3 regions of the Pseudomonas sp. Marseille-Q0931 genome follow, and region 3 is predicted to be linked to each of the others. Evidence: riboswitches for the same ligand, from Rfam matches in the RefSeq annotation. Region 3 holds a riboswitch; each other region holds the start of a gene.
What was found. Region 3 has a riboswitch for cobalamin ahead of P3C50_RS13100 (TonB-dependent receptor). Riboswitches for the same ligand answer to the same signal wherever they lie in the genome.
Positions count from the first base shown of each region.

Region 1: it holds a riboswitch for cobalamin, as region 3 does, so the genes downstream of both, P3C50_RS21770 (TonB-dependent receptor domain-containing protein) here and P3C50_RS13100 (TonB-dependent receptor) in region 3, are expected to answer to the same signal.
Region 2: it holds a riboswitch for cobalamin, as region 3 does, so the genes downstream of both, cobO (cob(I)yrinic acid a,c-diamide adenosyltransferase) here and P3C50_RS13100 (TonB-dependent receptor) in region 3, are expected to answer to the same signal.

Region 1 is NZ_CALNWT010000017.1:82,984-88,229, reverse strand. Features, by position in the region: gene P3C50_RS21775 (cobalamin-binding protein) at 1-124, shown strand, start outside; gene P3C50_RS21770 (TonB-dependent receptor domain-containing protein) at 347-2,212, opposite strand; cobalamin riboswitch at 2,300-2,507, opposite strand; gene dxs (1-deoxy-D-xylulose-5-phosphate synthase) at 2,580-4,475, opposite strand; gene P3C50_RS21760 (alpha/beta fold hydrolase) at 4,558-5,246, opposite strand, start outside.
Region 2 is NZ_CALNWT010000005.1:120,063-125,308, forward strand. Features, by position in the region: gene bluB (5,6-dimethylbenzimidazole synthase) at 1-381, opposite strand, end outside; gene P3C50_RS11985 (cobyrinate a,c-diamide synthase) at 378-1,670, opposite strand; gene cobO (cob(I)yrinic acid a,c-diamide adenosyltransferase) at 1,670-2,281, opposite strand; cobalamin riboswitch at 2,463-2,673, opposite strand; gene P3C50_RS11995 (hypothetical protein) at 2,711-3,031, opposite strand; gene P3C50_RS12000 (C40 family peptidase) at 3,038-3,562, opposite strand; gene P3C50_RS12005 (C40 family peptidase) at 3,647-4,267, opposite strand; gene glp (gephyrin-like molybdotransferase Glp) at 4,418-5,246, opposite strand, start outside.
Region 3 is NZ_CALNWT010000007.1:112,486-117,731, reverse strand. Features, by position in the region: gene P3C50_RS13105 (ABC transporter ATP-binding protein) at 1-436, opposite strand, end outside; gene P3C50_RS13100 (TonB-dependent receptor) at 436-2,541, opposite strand; cobalamin riboswitch at 2,803-2,997, opposite strand; gene P3C50_RS13095 ((2Fe-2S) ferredoxin domain-containing protein) at 3,375-4,067, opposite strand; gene P3C50_RS13090 (cobalt-precorrin-6A reductase) at 4,146-4,889, opposite strand; gene cbiE (precorrin-6y C5,15-methyltransferase (decarboxylating) subunit CbiE) at 4,886-5,246, opposite strand, start outside.

The DNA of each region.
Region 1 (5,246 bases), on a different contig from region 3:
GCAGTTGCATGCGGTACGCCTGGGGCAGGTCTGGGCGGTGCCGGACAAGGGCCTGGAAAGGCCCAGCCGGCAGATGCTCGGGGCCATCGAAGAGCTGTGCGCGCTGATGGCGTCGGCGCGTTAGCGTTACGTGGGGTGCATAGCGTCACGTAGGGTGGGTTGGCCGCTTGTTGCGATGGTCGGTTGATTCACTGTGCTTGATGCGGCGTAACCCACCATTGGTGCAAGACGATCTATCGCCTGGTGGGTTACGTGGGGCAGCCATCCGAGCGCACAGTGTTTATCGGCGTCGGCTATGTTGGTGTTCAGCGCCGCTAACCCACCCTACGGTTGTTGCTCATCAACTTTAGAGCTGCGGCGTCCAGGTCACGGCGAATAGCGCGGTGCGGCCGGCGCTGTTGTAGCCGAATCGGCCATTGGCTGTGCTGTAGGTCGCTTCTGCGTAATCCTTGTCCAGCAGGTTATCCAGCTTCAGGCTCAGGCCCAGCTCCTGGGTGGCCTGCCAGGCGGCGCGCAGGCTGAGCAGGCCGTAGCCGCTCATCTCGATCTCGTTCTCGGCATCGTCGTAGCGACCACTGATCGCGCGCCAGCCTGCGCCCACCGAGACATCGCCAAAGCGGCGGTCGAGATCCAGGCTCAGTGTACGTTTGGCACGGCGCTGCAGGGTGTGGCCGCTGTCGCGGTCACGCGGGTCGATCAGCGCCAGGGCGAGGTTGCCCTGCCAGCCGAAAAGCTCCTGCTGCACGGCGGCTTCGAAGCCGTTGATCCGGGCTGTCTGGATGTTCTGCGGAATGAAGTTCTGGTCCAGAACGATGGCGTCCTCGATCTCGGTGCTGTACACGGACGCCTGCAGGGAGCCGGTGTCGCTGTAACGGCTGCGCCATTGCAGTTCGTAGCTCTTCGAGCGTTCCGCGGCGAGGTCGGGGTTGGCGCTTGGGAAGCACAGGCCACCGGCGCAGAAGTCCGGGTAATACAGGTCGTTGAAGGTCGGTGCGCGGAAACCTTCGCTATAGGACAGGATCAGGTCGTTGGCCTGGTTCAGGGGCAGGGTCAATGCCGCGTTCCAGGTGTTCTCGTTGCCGAACTGCTGGTTGTCGTCATGACGCAGGCCCAGCTCGGTGGAGAAACGCTCACCGGCGTAGCGATGCTGAATGAAGGCCGCTCGGTTCCAGCGTGAGTCCTCGACGAAATCCGTGGTGCCCTGTGCTCGATCTTCATACCAGTCCAGACCCAGCAGCAGTTGATGGTTGTCGCTCAGTGTCAGCGTGTTCAGCCAGTTTGCAGCGTCACGATAGGTGTTGAATTGACTGACGCTGCCGCCTGCCTGGTCGTTGCCGCTGTCGCGCTTGTCCTCGCTATGCCCCAATTCCAGGCGGCTATTCCACGCGTCGTTGAGGCGTGCATCGATAAAGCCAGAGATGCTGCTGAGCAGGAAGTCAGTGGTCGGCAGCGAGCCGGTAAAGACATCGTCGTATTCCACCTGGCCGCGTTGATCGAGCGCACTGAAGCCCACCTGCAGGTCATCGTGGAAACGATGCGACAGATTCAGGCTGAGCGAGCGGTTGCGATAGGCGTCGTCATCGCCATTGGCGCCGAAACCGTCGCGAGTGGCATCAATGCCGGCCGTCTCGTCCAGGGCGGCGCCGAGATTGAAGCGCGTGCGCTGGTCGCCACCGGAGAGGCCGAGGCTGCGCTGGTAGGTGCTGTCGCTGCCGGCTGCCAGGCGAGCGTAGGGTTTGAGGCCCTGGCCGTCGCCCTTGCGGGTGAAGATCTGAATCACCCCGCCGATGGCGTCGGAGCCATAGAGCGCCGAACGGGCGCCGCGCACGACCTCGATGCGCTCGATTTGCTCAGGCGCGAGAAATTCCAGGCTGCTGGTACCGCTGGACGCGGCCGAGATACGTTGACCGTCGACCAACACCAGGGTCTGCGCCGTGCTGGTGCCGCGCAGAAAGACGCCTGTCTGGCTGCCAGCACCACCGGTGCGCACGACGCCAAGACCGGGTACGCGCTCCAGCAGTTCAGCAACGCTGCTGACCTGCAGACGCTCGATATCCGCCCGTTCGAACACCGTGGTCGCCGCTGTAGCCTGGGCTTGCGGCTCGGCCAGGCGCCCGGAGGTCACCACCAGAGGGGCACTCATATAGGGCTCGGCAGCCAATACGGCAGTAGGCATGACGGCGATGGCCAAAGCCAGGCGGGACAGTTTCATTATCGAGATTCCTCAAAGTCGGCAGACATTCGAGGAGGGCAGGGGCAAGCGCGGGACGGCGGCGCTTGACGGTGCGGCCCTCCGCAACACCAGTCACACCGTCAGGGCCGGTCTCCGGACTCTCGACCCGCGTCCGCCTTCCCGGTATTACCCAGTGGCTGTTGGGCGTGGTTGCAGGCTCTTGGGCCTGCGGTCGATTACCGTTGCGGGGGCAGCGTCGGGGTTGCTCATGAAGAGCGCACCGACTTCCCGTTTAACGCCGCTTGCGCAGCGCACCCTGGCGGAACATGAAGTGCGCGCACCTTAAAGTGCGTGTCTATGAATGACAAGCAAGCCCGGCTCATTCAGCGATGAGCGGGCTTCATGCTCAGGCCTGAAGCAGGTTCAGGCGCTGGCGTACCGCGCGCTCAATGCCGGCTTCGTCGAGGCCGCATTCGGCGAGCATCTGGCTGGGCTTGGCGTGCTCGACGTAGTAGTCCGGCAGGCCCAGGTGCAGCATCGGCACCTGGCAGTTCTCGGCAGCGAAGAATTCGCTGACCGCGCTGCCGGCGCCACCCATGATGCTGTTTTCCTCGATGGTCACCAGCAGCGCGTGGCTGCCTGCCAGTTCGCGTAGCAAGGCTTCGTCGAGGGGTTTGACGAAGCGCATGTCGACCACTGTGGCATCCAGTGTTTCGCCGACGCGTAGGGCTTCGGCCAGTTGCACGCCGAAGGCCAGCAGGGCGACGCCCTTGCCCTGGCGGCGTATCACGGCCTTGCCAATTTCCAGCGGTTCCAGGCCGGCATCGAGCGGCGCGTTGGGGCCGCTGCCGCGCGGGTAGCGCACCGCCGCCGGGCCGTCGAACAGGTGGCCGGTGGTGAGCATGCGGCGCAACTCGTTCTCGTCGCTCGGCGTCATCACCAGCATGCCGGGGATGCAGCGCAAGTAGGACAGGTCGAAGCTGCCGGCATGGGTCGGGCCGTCTTCGCCGACCAGGCCGGCGCGGTCGATGGCGAACAGCACGTCGAGGTGCTGCACGGCCACGTCGTGAATCAACTGGTCATAGGCGCGCTGGAGGAAGGTGGAATAGATCGCTACCACCGGCTTGGCGCCTTCGCAGGCCATGCCGGCCGCCAGGGTCACGGCGTGCTGCTCGGCAATCGCCACGTCGAAGTAACGCTCGGGGAAGCGCTCGCTGAAGGCCACGAGATCCGAGCCTTCCTTCATCGCCGGGGTGATGCCGACCAGGCGCGCGTCCTGCTCAGCCATGTCGCACAGCCACTGGCCGAACACGTTGGAGTATTTCGGGCCGCTGGGCTTCTTCGGTGCTGCGACCGGGGTCACCGGTTCCAGCTTGGTGATGGCGTGGTAGCCGATGGGATCAAGCTCGGCCGGGGCGAAGCCCTTGCCCTTCTTGGTCACCACGTGGAGGAACTGCGGGCCGTCGAGGTCGCGCATATTGCGCAGAGTCGCCAGCAGCGTGGGCAGGTCGTGGCCGTCGATGGGGCCGACGTAGTTCCAGCCCAGTTCCTCGAACAGGGTGCCAGGCACCAGCATGCCCTTGGCATGTTCCTCGACCTTGCGTGCGATTTCCCAGGCGCCGGGCAGGTGCGAGAGGATCTTCTTGCTGCCCTCGCGCATGCTGGCGTAGGTGCGGCTGGAGATGATCTTGGCCAGATAGTTGGACAGGCCGCCGACATTCTTGGAGATCGACATGTCGTTGTCGTTGAGGATCACCAGCATGTTGGCGCCGACATCGGTGGCGTGGTTGAGCGCCTCGAAGGCCATGCCGGCGGTCAGCGCGCCGTCGCCGATCACCGCTACGCTCTTGCGCTTCTCGCCCTTCAGGCGGGCGGCGATTGCCATGCCCAGCGCCGCGCTGATGCTGGTGCTGGAGTGGCCGACGCCGAAGGTGTCGTACTCGCTCTCGCTGCGGCGCGGGAAGGCGGCCAGACCGTCCTTCTGGCGCAGGCTGCCCATGCGCTCGCGACGGCCGGTGAGAATCTTGTGCGGGTAGGCCTGGTGACCGACGTCCCACACCAGGCGGTCATCGGGAGTGTCGAAGACGTAGTGCAGGGCGATGGTCAGCTCGATCACGCCGAGGCCGGCACCGAAGTGCCCGCCGCTCTGGCCGACGCTGTAAAGCAGGTACTGGCGCAGTTCATCGGCGAGGGTTTCCAGGTCCGCTTCGGCCAGGCGGCGCAGTTCGTCGGGCGTGTTGGCGCTGTCGAGCAGCGGCGTCAACGGGCGCTCGCGGGGGATCTCGTGGAAAGTGGTCGGCATCAGGCGAATCGTTATAGGTGTAAAAGATGCGGCAGTTTACCTGATGCCAGGAAAACAGCTCAATTTGCTGACCACATCGGCGTTACCGGTAGTGTCTCGCGAGGAAATCCAGCAGCAGGGCGTTGACCCGTTCGGCGCATTCGGCCTGCAGCCAGTGGCCGGCGCCGGGCAGGTCGTGGCGGCCCAGGTGCGGCACCTTGTCGCCCATGCGTTTCAGAGTCGGCGCCTCGAAGCGCCCGACCGGATCGTTTTCCCCGAGCAGGAACAGCGTCGGCTGCGTGATCTGCAGACCCGCCAGATGCTCGGTGCGTTGCCAGTTGCGCTCGAAGTTGCGGTACCAGTTCAGTGCGCCGCGGAAACCGTGGCGCTCGAAGGTGCGCAGGTAGTGGGCGAACATCGCCTCGCTGCACCAGCTCGGCAAGGGCAGGTCGTCCGGCATGCCGTCGAACAACCGCGCATCGGCGGGCTTGTCCTGCGCCAGCAGCGCGTCGCCGAGGCCACCGAGCAGCAGGCGCAGGCTGCGGCCGATGTCATCGTCCAGTTCGGCCTCGGCCAGCCCCGGTTGCTGGAAGTAGAGGATGTAATGGAAACGCCCGGCGTAGGCCTCGCGCATCATTTCGATGGCTGGGCGTTTCGGCCGCCCGCCGAACGGCACCGACAGTGCGCCGAGCGCCTTGACCCGCTCGGGCTCCAGAAGCGCCAGGTGCCAGGCCACCGGCGCGCCCCAGTCGTGGCCTACCACCGCCACCTCGTGCTGGCCGAGCATGTCCA
Region 2 (5,246 bases), on a different contig from region 3:
TTCCGGCAGCGTGCGTCGCCCGAAGACATGCGCTTCGCGCCCCTCCATCAGCGCCACGGCCAGCAGTTCGGCGCAGTCACGAACGCCCTCGACCTTGAGCCGCATGAACTCGTCGCTACGCTCGCCCAGGGCCTCGGCGGTGCGCACCCGCTCAGCCTCCACCAACCCGTGGGCGGCCTCGCGCAGTTGCCGGTCACTGATACGCAGGAAACGCCAGGGCTGCATCAGGCCGACGCTGGGGGCGTGATGCGCCGCTTCGAGCAGACGCGCCAGCACTTCGGGCGGCACCTCGCCGCCGGCGAAGTGACGCATGTCGCGACGCTCGGCGATGGCGCGGTACACCGCCGCGCGCTCTTCGGGGCTGAAGGCGTGCTCGCTCATGGACGCAACAGCGCGGCGGCCGCCTCCGGGTTGGACGGCAGATAGAAGTGGATGTAGCTGGCAGTTAGCCGCCCCAGGCGATACACCGCTTCGGCCACCGGCTTGCCGTTAGGGCAGCGACCCAGTGCCAGTGGATCGAGCGGGCTTTCCAGCCGCGAGTGATGGTAGGTGTGACCGCGCAGCTCACCTTCCGGGAGCGTCACTTCCTGCAGGGCCAGTGCGGTCAGGCGCGGCTGCAACGCGGCGCTGCCCGCCAGCAGACCAAGCATGCGCCCGCTGGCGCCATGTTTGTAGCGCAGCTCATCGAGCAGATAGAGCATGCCACCACATTCGGCGAGCAGCGGTTTGCCGGCCTGGTGATGGGCGCGAATCGCATCGGCCATGGCCTGATTACTCTCCAGCTCGGACAGGTACAACTCGGGGTAACCACCAGGCAGATAAAGGCTATCCACCTCGGGCAGCTCGCTATCGGCCAGCGGCGAAAAGTAACGCAGCTCTGCGCCGAGGGCCTGCAGCAGATCAAGGTTGGCCTGATAAAGGAAGGCGAACGCGGCATCACGCGCCACGCCGATACGAACTCCGGCCAGCAGCTCAGGTGGCGGCTCAATCACCGGCGCGGCAAAACTCACTGCCGGCGGCAGGTCCACATCGGCGGTAGCTACCAGCGCATCGGCCGCAGCATCCAGGCGCGCATCCAGATCCGCGAGCTCGGCAGCCTGCACCAGGCCCAGATGCCGACTCGGCAACTCCACTGCTGCGCTGCGCGGCAAGGCGCCGAACCAGTGGATGCTGGGCGGCAAGGCATCACGCAGGATATCGCCGTGGCGGGTGCTGGCGACGCGATTGCCGAGTACGCCGGCAAAGGGCAAGTCCGGCTGGAAAGTGGCCAGGCCATGGGCCAGTGCGCCAAAGGTCTGCGCCATGGCCGCACCGTCGATCACCCCCAGTACGGGCACGCCGAAATGGCGGGCCAGGTCGGCCGCCGAGGGCTTGCCGTCGAACAGGCCCATGACCCCTTCGATAAGGATCAGATCAGCCTCGCCCGCCGCCTGCCACAACAGCCGCCGGCTCTCGGCCTCGCCGACCATGGCCAGGTCGAGCTGGTACACCGGCGCGCCACTGGCACGGGCGTGGATCATCGGGTCGAGAAAGTCCGGCCCACATTTGAAGACACGCACCCGCCGGCCCTGGCGCGTATGCAGGCGCGCCAGCGCGGCGGTGACGGTGGTCTTGCCCTGACCAGACGCCGGGGCGGCGATCAGCAGCGCCGGGCAGTGACGTGCATTCATCAGAATTCGATGCCCTTTTGCGCCTTCACCCCGGACTTGAACGCGTGCTTGACCAGGCTCATCTCGGTGACCGTATCGGCCGCCTCGATCATTCCCGGCAAGGCGCCACGGCCGGTCACCACCACATGCTGCAGCAGCGGCCGGGCTTCGATATCGGCCAGGACCGCCTCCAGCTCGAGGTAGCCATGCTTGAGGGCGATGTTCAGCTCATCCAGCACCACCAGGCCGACAGATTCGTCGCTGAGCAGGCGCTGAGCCACGGCCCAGGCTTCCTGCGCCTTGGCGATATCACGCTGGCGATCCTGAGTTTCCCAGGTGAAGCCCTCGCCCATCACGTGGTAGCTGACTTCCTCGGGAAAGCGGCGGAAGAAGGCTTCTTCACCGGTACTGGCCGCGCCCTTGATGAACTGCACCACGCCCACCTTGAGGCCATGACCGAGGGCACGCGCGACCATGCCGAAGGCGCTGCTGCTCTTGCCCTTGCCATTGCCGCTGTGTACCAGCAGCAGACCGTATTCATCCTGGGCCTGGGCGATCTTTTCATCGATAAGAGCTTTCTTGCGCTGCATACGCGCCTTGTGGCGGACGTCGCGTTCGGTGGACTCACTCATGCTGTGCTCCTGCAAGTCAGGCGCCCTCGTTGCCTGCATGAGCAGTGCGAACGGTAATGAAGAGATCGCGATGCGCTGCGCGTCCTCATCCAGGCACCAATGGCTGATCAGGCGAGCGGAAGACAGACAACACGAACGCCCCGGTGGAACCGGAGCGTTGGCCGGGCAGCGCCCTCCGCGATGCCGTGAAACTGCGACAGGCCGGTCTCCGGGCTTGTGAGCGAACCCGAAGGTTCGACGCTGCGCCTTCCCGTGCATTGCACAGTGGCCTGAAACAGCGTTTGACTCACCTACCGTTGCGGGGGCAGCGCCGGCATTGGAACCGGCTTCCCTGTTTCACCCTGGCGTGGTCATTCATGACGACTTGGGGCACCTGAAGCAAGGCGCGCAGGGTAGAGGCTGGCAGCCCTGCCCGTCAACGCCGCCGCACTAATGCCTGGGTGTGAACCCCGGCGGCTTGCTCGCCAGCCACTCGACGAAGGTCCGCAAGCGCTCGTCCGCCAACAGCGCCTCGCGACTGTTGTAGGTCAGGGCCAGCTCCTTTTCACTGAACAGCCGGTGAATCTGGTTGTGGCAGGCCCGGCAGACCCAGAGCGTGGCGGTAATGCGCTCATGACGGGCAAAGCGCTTCTGCACGTAGGCCTTGTCGTGCAGCGCCTTGGGAATCAGATGGTGACGAGTGAGTGCCACAGGCCGCGCGCAAAGCTCGCAGACCTCGGGCTGGGGCGGCAGGCGGATGGGCTCGGCCATGGCGAATCAGGGGTTGCGCGCAAGCTCGGGCGTGATCACACGCTTGGCATCGAGATAGACGCGCTGCCAGTAGACGTTGTCGAGGCTGTCCAGGCGCACGGTGCCGCCACTGGATGGCGCATGCACGAAGCGCCCTTCGCCGACATAGATGCCGGCATGGCTCACGGCGCGCCCGCCGTTGGTGGCGAAGAACACCAAGTCACCGCTCTGCAGCGCATCACGGCGAACGTCAGGAGTGCGCATCGCGCTCAACTCGCGGGTCGAGCGTGGCAGGCTAATACCGGCAGCATCGCGGTAGACATAGCCGATCAGGCCGCTGCAGTCGAAACCACCTTCCGGCGTGTTGCCACCATAGCGATACGGCGTACCGACCAGTCCCAGCGCACGGAACAACACGTCCTGCGCGCCACCCTGATAGGAGGACGAAGAAACCGGCGGATGGTAGATGGGCTGGGGGGCGGGAGCGCGGCTGCTACAGGCAGTCAGCAGCAGTGCGAGAGAAACGAGGACGACACGGGTCGTGAAAGGCATAAGCGAGGCGATCCAGGGCCTGAATGCGCTCTACTCTGCCGCTTGCAGGCAAACGGCGCAACCCTGGAGTTACGCCGTGACACATCAATTGTGGCGCTTGGCCGCGACTTGCTCTTCCACCGGAGCCAGCGCAAGGACGCGCTTGGCCTGCAGGTAGCTGCGGTTCCAGTAGCTGTCATCGAGGCTGTCGATGCGCACGCCACCGCTGCGGCTGCTGCTGGAATGGATGAACTGGTCATCACCCAGGTAGATGCCGGCGTGGCTGACACGACCACGACCGCGGTCATTGAACAGGATCAGGTCGCCAGGCTCCAGATCGGCGCGCGCCACCTTGGGCGCGTCGAGATTGATCAGCTCGCGAGTGGAGCGTGGTAGCTCCAGGCCGACTTCCTCACGGAACAGGTAACCGACGAAACCGCTGCAATCGAAACCGGACTGTACCGAGGTGCCGCCGTAGCGATAGCGCGTACCGATCAGCGAACGCCCGAGATCGAGCAGGCTGTCGGCCAGCTGCGGCATTTCATAGGGTTCGTCGTCGATCAGCGCGTTGATTTCATCATCGGCAGGCTCGGCCTGCTGAGACAGCGGACGAACAACGGGCTCGACCGTGGCTTCGCTGACCTGCGGTTGCGGCGAGTGGCCGGCGCAGGCAGCGAGAAAGACTGTAAGTGCAAGAGGCACGAGGGGTGCGAAGCGTTTTAGCATGGGCACGACCGTGTCGATTGAATTTATAAGTGCGCGACTATGCCCTCTATAAAGCCCATTTGCAAATTCTATCGACGGAAATGTGACCCAGTGGTTTCACCGCGCCATCTAAAGCGCCCGACCATTCGCACAACCGGGCGCTTCAGGGCGCTAGCCGAGAATCTCGCTCAAGGGGATGAAGCGCAGCATATCCCCTTCGGCCAGCGTGCTACCTTCCATTACTTCTGCCAGCCCTTCGGCCCACGCGGCGCTTCGCAAAACACCCGAACTCTGGTTGGCGTACGGCACTACGCGGCCATTCTCCAGGCGCGCGCGCAGGTACTCACGACGCATGCCCGGCTTGCCCCAGGTGAACCCTGCCGGCATGGCGAAACCCAGCGGCTCCACTCGCTGCGCGCCGAGGCGACGCAACATGTACGGACGCGCCAGCAAACCGAAGGTGACCAGCGTCGAAGCCGGATTGCCCGGCAGACCTATCACCGGAACGCCCTGGTAATGACCGAAGGTCAGCGGCTTGCCCGGTTTGATCGCCAGCTTCCACAACGCCAGCTCGCCCGCCTCGCGCAGCGCCAGGCCAAGGTAATCCGCCTCACCCACCGAAACACCGCCCGTGGAAAGAATCAGATCCACCTCGCTCAAGGCGCCCAGCGCCTCACGAGTACGCTGCAGGTCATCGGGCAATATCCCCGCATCCACCACCGCGCAGCCCAGACGCTGCAGCCAGGCGATCAGCAGGCGCCGGTTGCTGTTATAGATCTGGCCCGGGCCAAGTGACTGCCCCGGCTCGACCAACTCGTCGCCAGTGGACAGAACCGCAACACGCAGGCGCCGACGTACCAACAGCTGCGCCGCCCCCAGAGACGCGGCCAGCCCAAGCTCGATGGGCCCCAGGCGCGTACCCGCGGGCAGCACGCATTCACCTGTGCGGGTTTCCTGGCCCTGGGCGCGAACGTTCTGCCCGACCTTCAGCCGCTCGCGG
Region 3 (5,246 bases):
TCTCGCCGCCGGACAGGCGGGCGAAGGGCTGCTGCGCCAGGTCGCTCAGACCGAGGCGGGCCAGCGCCTCGTCGACCAGGCGTCGATCCTCGGCATCGTCGCCGTCGAACAAACCCTTGTGCGGCGTGCGGCCCATGGCCGCCACCTCCTGCACGCGCAGACCGAAATCCTGCGGAAACTCCTGCAGCACCACCGCCACGCGCTGTGCGCTCCAGCGCGGCGGGCGCTGCCACAGCGCCTCGCCGTCCAGCTCGACATCGCCGGCGCTGGGCCGCTGATAGCGATAAGCGCAGCGCAGCAGGCTGGTCTTGCCGCTGCCGTTGGGGCCGATCAGCCCCACCAGCTCGCCGTTGCCGACCGCCAGGTCGATACCGTCGAGCAGCCGTCGCTGCCCATCCGCGGACCAGGCCAGTTGGCGCAGACGAAGACGATCCATCAGAAGCTGTAGTCCGCAGTGACGAAGAACGAGCGTGGCGCGCCCAGATACCACTGCTGGCCGTCGCTGCTGGCACTGGTGGCGTATTGGCGGTCGAACAGGTTGTTCGCCTCCAGGCCCAGGCGCAGATCCCTCAGCACCTGCCAGCCAATGTTGGCATCGACCACGGTGTAGCCAGGCACCTTGGCGGTGTTGGCGCTGTCGGCGTAGCGCGCATCGACATAACGCGCGCCAATGCCGGCGTCCACGCCGCTGCCCAGATCCTTGTTCAGCCACAGGTTGGCGGTGCGCCTGGGCACGTCGGTCGGGCGATTGCCGCTGCGGTCGCCGCCGCCTTCGACGAAGTCGTCGTATTCGGCGCGCACCAGGGCGGCGTTGGCCGACACCTGCCAGCCCTGGCCCAGCGCCAGCTCCAGGGTGGCCTCCAGACCGTCGGAAGATTGCTGGCCGATCTGCTCGGTGGGCGCGGCCGGAGTTTCGCGGCTGAGCAGCTTCTTCTTGACGATGTGATAGGCCGCCAGCGTCCACTCGCCCTGCCCACCCCAGAACGCCTGCTTGAGGCCGATCTCGGTCTGCCCGGCTTCGCTCAGGTCGAACTGCTGCTGGCTCGGGCTGAGGGTCAGCAGGTTGCTCACGCCTTCGCTGCTGGTGGCGTACTGGCCGTACAGCGACAGCTCCGGGGTCAGCGCGAAGACCAGGCCGGCGCGCCAGTTGTCGCCGCTCAGGCTACGGTCGGCGCTGCTGCCATCGACCAGGTTGTCGCGCTGGATATGCACCTGGTCGCGACGCACGCCGGTGACCAGCGACAGGCGCTCGGTGAGCTGGGTGCGGTTCTCGGCGAACAGCGAGAACTGCCGCGCCAGGTTGCGCTCGCGCGGGCCGTAGCCGAGCGGATCGGTGCTCTGGTATTGGCCGCCACCGGAGCCGGCCAGCGGCACGCTGTCGCTGAAGCTGCTGGCGAAGTCGTGCTGGCGGGCGAAGTGGATGCGGTTGTAATCGACACCAACCACGGTGCGGCTATCGAGGCCGAACAGGGCGTGATCCAGGGTAAAGGTCTGGCGGTCGCCGATCTGCTCCTGGGTGTGCTTGATCCGGTAGAACTCGCTGCGCTCGACCGTATCGCCGGGCTGCCAGCGATAGGCCTCGGCATTGCGCCAGTAGCGCTGGGTCTTGATGTAGTAGAGCTGGTTGCTGGCGCTGAGCGCGTCGTTGATGCGCCAATCGCTGACCAGGCGGGTGATCTGGTCGTTATAACGGATATCGGCGTCGGCGACGTTGTAGTTGCGCTCACGCAGGCTCTCACGGTACTTGCCATCGACCAGCGGCGTGCCGAGGTAACGCATCGGGTTCTGGTCGCCATGGTCGTGGGACAGGGTGAAGCTCAGGTCGTCACTGGCGTCCCAACGCAGAGCGGCGCTGACCGCCACGCTGTCCGAATCCCCCCGGTCGACCCAGCCATTGCTGGCCTGCTGATTGACGTTGAAGCGATAGCTCAGCGCGTCGCTCAGCGAACCGCCGCTGTCCAGCGCCGCCTGGCGACGGTCGTCGCTGCCGTAGCCAAGGCGCAGCTGATTGCGGATCTCGCCCGCGAAGGGCTTCTTCGGCACCACGTTGATCACCGCGCCGGTGGCGCCCTCGCCGTAAAGCACCGAGGCCGGGCCGCGCAGCACGTCGATGCGCGCCACCGACCAGGTGTCCGCCGGGAAAGTCACGGTGCCGGCGCCGACGTACTGGCGGGTGCCGTCGTACAGCTGCATGGTCGCCGAATGGCCGGTGAAGCCGCGCGCCGAGAGCGCCGTGCCGCCATTGCCGGGGGTGCCGATATCGCTGATGCCGGGCGTGCGGGTCACCGCATCCTGCACCGTCAGGTTGTTGCGCCCACGCACCTCGGCGCCGCTCAGGCTGGTGGTGCTGGCCGGGGTCTGCAGGGCCGAAAGCTCCAGGCGCGAGCCGCTGCTGGTGGGCGTATGCAGGTTGCTCTCGCCCTCCTCGGCGGCCTTGGCGTGGACGGTGAGCTCGGGCAGATCGACGGCCTCGTTGGCCAACGCCATGCCACTGCAAAGCAGGGCCAGCGGCCAGGTGCAGCGAAGTACAGGGTTTTGCACGGCAGAACTTCCAGTGTTGCGCGGAGAATCGTGGGATGAAATGTTAATGTTATAACATAACATTATCGACATTCGCAGCCTGGAAAGCAGCCGTACGGGTTCTGCGACCGAAACGCTCGGGAAGGATTGATTGAAGCGGAAGTGGCGCGCCATAAATGTTCCATCGTCGGGAAGAGGCACGGCAATCCGATGGAAAATGCGCAACAGCAGACAGGGCATGGTCGCCCGACTGGAGTCAACGCCCGCCCACCGCGGGTTGCCAGACAAAAAACGACTCCAGGCCGGTCTCCGGGCTTGCGAGGGTCATGAACGCATCGCCTTCCCATGCGCGTGGCGCACAGTGGCGTATCGATGCGGTCGCTCGCTTACCGTTGCGGGGGCAGCGTCGGACTTCAACCGACTTCCCGTTTCACCTCACGCGCGGCGGCGTGAGACACCTGAAGCGGGGCGGATATGACCACCCATGCGGAGGGTAGTCAAGGCGAGCTTCGCCTGTAGCGGCGTCTGCCGCGAGATAAATAGCCCCTAGAACCAACGCTTCGCGGACGAGTCCGCTCCCACAAGAACGAATGCGTCAGCGCTGCGAAAGCGTACCTCCTGTGGGAGCGTAACGCTGTTGACATAAGAATTAGTCGGACACGATTAGTCCCCTCGCCCCTTTGGGGAGAGGGAGCCAAACCTGTACAACCTTAAGTGAACAGCATTACCCGTGGGAGCGGACTTGTCCGCGATACGCTCTGGTTCGCGAGCATCCGCGGCTGCTCGATCAGGTGAAAACGCCGCGATCCTGCGAGGCAATCACGGGCGTTCGTTCTGACTGACTGGCAGCAACCTTACGCCTGCTCGTCGATACGCAGATCCGGTAGCGCCCTGCCCGCTACCAGCCGCTCATCGACCAGGCGAATCACCGCGGCCTCGTCCCTGATGCCGTACCACTCGCCCTGTGGATAAAGGCTCGCGGTCGGCCCCAGGTCACAGGGGAACTGGCACTGGCTGCGGGTGATATGCACGCCACCCTCGCACTCCAGCCTGCCCGCCGCCTTGAGCCGCTGACGCAAGGTTTTCCACAGGCCCAGCGCGCCTTTGCGCGTGCAGCGCGGACCGTTGCACAGCAGCAGACGCTGCGCATGCGGCGGAATCTGCGACCAAGCATGATGCGCCGGCACCGGCGGCACATCGCTGCAGGGAATGTGCGCGTCACGCTGCTCCAGCAGTGCGCCCAGGCCATCGAGCCAGGTGTCTTCCAGCGCCGTGCAGACCACGAACACATCTGCCCAATCACCGCGCTCGGCGATACATTCGCGCAGCCAATCGCGGTGCGCGGCATCGGCGCGTGGCTCCAGATCGACCACCAGCAGCGGTCGCGGCGCCTCATCGATGGCCTGCCAGAAGCCGTCCTGCTCGCTGTCATGCAGATGCGCCTCACCCAACAGCGCTTCAACGCGCTGCCGCAAACGCTCGGCCGAAGCACCACGACCGAGGCCGGGGCCGATGAACAGAATGCGGGCGTAGGGGGTTTGGCTCATGACGGTCTCCAGAACGGGCCGGCAGTCTAGCAGCGCAACAGCAAGCGTAGGGCGGATGTAACCATTGTGGGAGGGGCTTCAGCCGCGACGGCAGCCATCCATTCGCCGCTGAAGCGCCTCCCACAAGGCGTCCGGCTCGGCGAACTCCCGCTTCACCGCTGGCAAAGACGGACGACGCAGCAGCAGCACCGGCAATCCAAGCTCCCGCGCCACCTGCAACTTCGGCTCGGTGGAGGCGCTGCCGCTGTTCTTGCTCACCAGCACGTCGCAGCGGATACGGGCGAACAGCGCGCGCTCCTGGTCCAGGGCGAACGGCCCACGCGCACCGATCACCTCGGCACGCGGCGGTGCCGGCTCGGTCTGCAGACAGCGCACCGTCCAGTGCTGATGCGCGGGAATCTCGTGCAGATGCGCCAGCGGCTCGCGCCCCGAGGTGAAGAACGGCCGTTCGAAGGGCGCCAGGGCGCGGGTCAGTTCATCCCAGCCCTCCACTTCGCGCCAGTCATCATCCGGGCCGGCCTGCCAGCCCGGACGACGCAGCGCCCAACACGGCACGCCGGCGATCTCGGCAGCACGGGCCGCGTTATGGCTGATCTGCGCCGCGTAGGGGTGAGTCAGATCCAGCAGCAGCTCGATGCCTTCGCCAGCGATAAAGGCGGCCAGGCCCTCGGCGCCGCCGAAACCGCCGACACGCACGCGGCAGGCCAGATCCTCCGGCACGCGGCCAAGGCCGGCCAGGCTGTAGATCGCCTCCGGCCCCAAGCGACGGGCCAGGCGCAGCGCCTCGGTGGTGCCGCCGAGCAGCAGGATGCGCGCACTCACGGTTTGCGTACCGCCAGCAGAGTGATCGGCAGCGCCGCGCGCCAGGTATCGAAGCCGCCCAAGGGCTGCGCCTGGGCCATTGTCAGACGCAGCAGCTCGCCGCCATGCTGTTCACGGAAGGCCACCAGCGCCGCCTCGCTCTGAATCGTCACGGCGTTGGCCAGCAGTCGCCCGCCTGCCTTGAGCGCGGCCCAGCAATCATCCAGCACGCCGGGCACGGTGACGCCGCCGCCGATAAAGATCGCATCCGGAGCCGGCAGCGCATCCAGCGCCTCGGGCGCATGCCCGGCCACCAGTTGCAGGCCGGGGACGCCAAGGGCATCGCGGTTGTGACGGATATGATCCTGACGCCCTTTG